Regions from separate parts of the Streptomyces sp. CWNU-52B genome, predicted to be linked through region 1. Evidence: predicted binding sites of a transcription regulator. Region 1 holds the regulator's gene; the other holds the start of a gene.
The links. Region 1 encodes HrcA, which represses chaperone genes, less so after heat shock. Its sites were predicted from a motif close to TTNGCACTCNGNNNNNCNGAGTGCNAA; they were not measured.
Positions count from the first base shown of each region.

Region 2: groES (co-chaperone GroES) is a predicted target of HrcA. The motif match lies at 1,546-1,572, and genes of this name have one in related genera.

Region 1 is NZ_JBLFJV010000001.1:46,113-48,312, reverse strand. Features, by position in the region: gene ACLVWQ_RS00230 (MBL fold metallo-hydrolase) at 1-219, opposite strand, end outside; gene hrcA (heat-inducible transcriptional repressor HrcA) at 495-1,511, shown strand; gene dnaJ (molecular chaperone DnaJ) at 1,512-2,200, shown strand, end outside.
Region 2 is NZ_JBLFJV010000019.1:218,919-221,118, reverse strand. Features, by position in the region: gene groL (chaperonin GroEL) at 1-976, opposite strand, end outside; gene groES (co-chaperone GroES) at 1,093-1,401, opposite strand; gene ACLVWQ_RS18845 (polysaccharide deacetylase family protein) at 1,882-2,200, opposite strand, start outside.

The DNA of each region.
Region 1 (2,200 bases):
CCCGGGCGACCGGGTGGCACCGAGCAGCCGCCGAGCCCGCGTGCGCAACCACGCGCCCTCCCGCACGCTCGATCCCGCGTCGATCATGAGCGCCGCGTCCTCGCCCACCACGAGCCCGGCCGTGCAGTCCCAGACCGGAAGCCGGTACCGCCCCGCGTACGGGGACAGTTCCTCCCAGCCGGGCTCACCGGGCCCGGCCCCTTCCCAAGTCACCGTCATACGTCGACGCTAGCTTCAAGTTCCCGACAGGGCCCGACGGAGCCCGGTGGAGTCCGAGGGGCCCGACAGAGCCCGACAGAGCGGGACAGCCCCGTACACGTCGTCGTTCCCGGGGTGTCCGGTGACGTGACATCGCAGGCCCGCCCTTGCCGGGCCCGTACCCACCGGCCGTACACTGACCGGGGGATGCTGGCACTCGCGCGCGCTGAGTGCCAGGCGAAGAAGACTGAAGAAGATCCACGACGACGACCGATGACCGGCTGGAGGTGTGCGCGATGCTCAGTGAACGCAGGCTCGAAGTGTTGCGCGCCATCGTCCAGGACTACGTGGGCACGGAGGAACCGGTCGGCTCGAAGGCGCTCACCGAGCGCCACAGACTGGGCGTCTCCCCGGCGACCGTGCGCAACGACATGGCGGTCCTGGAGGACGAGGGGTACATCGCGCAGCCGCACACCAGTGCCGGCCGTATCCCCACGGACAAGGGCTACCGCCTCTTCGTCGACCGGCTCGCGGGCGTCAAGCCGATGACCGCGCCCGAGCGGCGGGCGATCCACCACTTCCTGGACGGCGCCGTCGACCTCGACGACGTCGTGGGGCGGACCGTGCGGCTCCTCGCGCAGCTCACCCGGCAGGTCGCGGTCGTCCAGTACCCCTCGCTCACCCGCTCGACCGTGCGTCATGTGGAGCTGCTCTCGCTGGCCCCGGCCCGCGTGATGCTCGTACTGATCACGGACACCGGCCGGGTCGAACAGCGCATGGTGGACTGCCCGGCTCCCTTCGGGGAGGCATCCCTGGCGGATCTGCGCGCGCGGCTCAACAGCCGGATCGTGGGCCGCCGTTTCGCGGACGTCCCGCAACTGGTGCAAGATCTCCCCGACGCCTTCGAGTCGGAGGACCGGGGGACGGTCGCGACGGTGCTCTCCACCCTCCTGGAGACTCTGGTCGAGGAGACCGAGGAGCGGCTGATGATCGGCGGCACCGCCAATCTGACCCGCTTCGGACATGACTTTCCCCTCACCATCCGTCCGGTCCTTGAGGCGCTGGAGGAGCAGGTCGTGCTCCTCAAGCTCCTGGGTGAGGTCAATGATTCGGGCATGGCCGTACGGATCGGTCACGAGAACGCCCATGAGGGACTCAACTCCACTTCCGTGGTGTCGGTCGGCTACGGTTCGGGCGGCGAAGCAGTCGCCAAACTCGGTGTGGTCGGACCGACACGCATGGATTACCCCGGAACGATGGGAGCGGTACGAGCGGTGGCACGGTACGTAGGACAGATCCTGGCGGAGTCGTAGGTGGCCACGGACTACTACGCCGTACTCGGCGTGCGCCGCGACGCGTCCCAGGACGAGATCAAGAAGGCATTCCGGCGGCTCGCCCGCGAGCTGCACCCGGACGTCAATCCCGATCCGAAGACGCAAGAGCGCTTCAAGGAGATCAACGCCGCGTACGAGGTGTTGTCGGACCCGCAGAAGAAGCAGGTCTACGACCTCGGCGGTGACCCGCTGTCCCAGGCGGGCGGCGGCGGCGCGGGTGGCTTCGGCGCGGGCGGCTTCGGGAACTTCTCGGACATCATGGACGCGTTCTTCGGTACGGCGTCGCAGCGGGGCCCGCGGTCCCGCACACGGCGCGGCCAGGACGCGATGATCAGGCTGGAGATCGACCTCGACGAGGCGGCCTTCGGCACCACGAAGGACATACAGGTCGACACGGCCGTCGTCTGCACCACGTGCAGTGGTGAGGGCGCCGCGCCCGGCACGTCCGCGCAGACCTGTGACATGTGCCGCGGTCGCGGTGAGGTGTCCCAGGTCACCCGGTCCTTCCTGGGCCAGGTCATGACGTCGCGGCCGTGTCCGCAGTGCCAGGGGTTCGGGACGGTCGTTCCGACGCCGTGCCCCGAGTGCGCGGGCGACGGACGGGTGCGGTCGCGCCGGACCCTGACCGTGAAGATCCCCGCCGGTGTGGACAACGGCACGCGGATCCA
Region 2 (2,200 bases), on a different contig from region 1:
TGACGGTCACGCGGCGGGCGGTGCCCAGCACGTCGAGGCCGACCTGGTCGATCTTGAGGCCGACCTCCTCGGCGATGACCGTGGCGCCGGTCAGCGAGGCGATGTCACCGAGCATGGCCTTGCGGCGGTCGCCGAAGCCGGGGGCCTTGACGGCCACCGCGTTGAAGGTGCCGCGGATCTTGTTCACGACCAGGGTCGACAGGGCTTCGCCCTCGACGTCCTCGGCGATGATCAGCAGCGGCTTCGAGGCGTTGGCCTGGATGACCTTCTCGAGCAGGGGGAGCAGGTCCTGGATCGAGGAGATCTTGCCCTGGTGGATCAGGATGTACGGGTCGTCGAGGACGGCCTCCATACGCTCCTGGTCGGACACCATGTACGGCGACAGGTAGCCCTTGTCGAAGGCCATGCCCTCGGTGAAGTCCAGCTCCAGACCGAAGGTGTTGGACTCCTCGACGGTGATGACACCGTCCTTGCCGACCTTGTCCATCGCCTCGGCGATGAGCTCGCCGACCTGGCTGTCCTGCGCGGACAGACCGGCGACGGCCGCGATGTCGGACTTCTCGTCGATCGGGCGGGCGGTCGCGAGGAGCTCCTCGGAGACCGCGGCGACGGCGGCGTCGATGCCCTTCTTGAGGAGGGCGGGGGACGCGCCGGCGGCGACGTTCTTCAGGCCCTCGCGGACGAGCGCCTGGGCCAGCACGGTGGCGGTGGTCGTACCGTCACCCGCGATGTCGTTGGTCTTGGTCGCCACCTCCTTCACCAGCTGGGCGCCGAGGTTCTCGTACGGGTCGTCGAGCTCGACCTCGCGGGCGATCGTGACGCCGTCGTTGGTGATGGTGGGGGCGCCGAACTTCTTGTCGATGACGACGTTGCGGCCCTTGGGGCCGATCGTCACCTTCACCGTGTCGGCAAGCTTGTTGACGCCGCGCTCGAGGGCACGACGGGCGTCCTCGTCGAACTTCAGGATCTTCGCCATGGAGCTGATTCAGTCCTCTCGGAAAAACGAACGGCGCCCCCAGCACCCGGCTTTTCAGTGCTCACGTTCAGCACTCGCGGGGGCCAGGGGCGCAGTTCAAAGCAAACCTGGGTGAATTACTTCTCGATGATCGCGAGCACGTCGCGCGCCGAGAGGACGAGGTACTCCTCGCCGTTGTACTTCACCTCGGTACCGCCGTACTTGCTGTACAGCACGATGTCGCCGGTCTTCACGTCGAGCGGAAGCCGCTCGCCGTTCTCGAAGCGGCCCGGACCAACGGCCAGGACGACGCCCTCCTGGGGCTTCTCCTTCGCCGTGTCCGGAATGACCAGGCCAGAGGCGGTGGTCTGCTCTGCGTCGAGCGGCTGGACCACAATGCGGTCCTCGAGCGGCTTGATGGCAACCTTGGAGCTGGTGGTCGTCACGATCCGACCTCCCCCTTCGGAGATCTCACGGGGTTAACTGTCTGAGGTGGCGACCAGGTGGATCCGTCGTCGCGGGTGCCGGACCTGCCCGTCGCTATTGGCACTCTCCTGCGGTGAGTGCCAGACCTGAGACTATGACTGCGATTAGCACTCGGTCAAGCGGAGTGCCAGTTGCCTCCGGCGGTCAGCCGAAGATCCGACCTTCGGAACCAGGGGTGAACGCCCTGGGGGCTCCGCCCCCCAGACCCCCCGATCGGCCTGAACGGCCTCGTCCTCAAACGCCGGACGGGCTGAAAAACCCAACCCCCGGCCGGGCGGCGCTGAAAAGCCGGGGCGCAGCCCCGCTTTTCAGGGGCGCGGGGAACTGCGCGACCAGCCACAGCGGACCCGCACCCGACGAACAGCCTTCAAGGGGCGCGGGGAACTGCGCACCCAGCCCCCACCGCACCCGCACCCGGCGCCCGGCGCCCGGACGACCCGCTACAAGTAATCCTCCAGCCGCGCCACCGCGAACCCCTGCCCCCGGATCCGGCTCAGCATCCGCGCGGTCGCCCCCGTCAGCGACCCCCCACCCTCGCCCGCCACCCACTCCGCGCCCTCCGGGCAATGCAGGATGTCCCCCGCCCGCAGCCTCTCCTGATCCCGCCACAGAACAACCGCGGCGATCCCGCAGTCCCCCGCCGCCCGCAACGTGTCGTCGTCGTACTCCCCGTACGGCGGCCGGAAGAGCCGAGGCCGGATCCCGAACCGCTGCTTCAGCTTCTCCTGCTGACCGCAGATCTCGGCCCGCTGCCCGGCG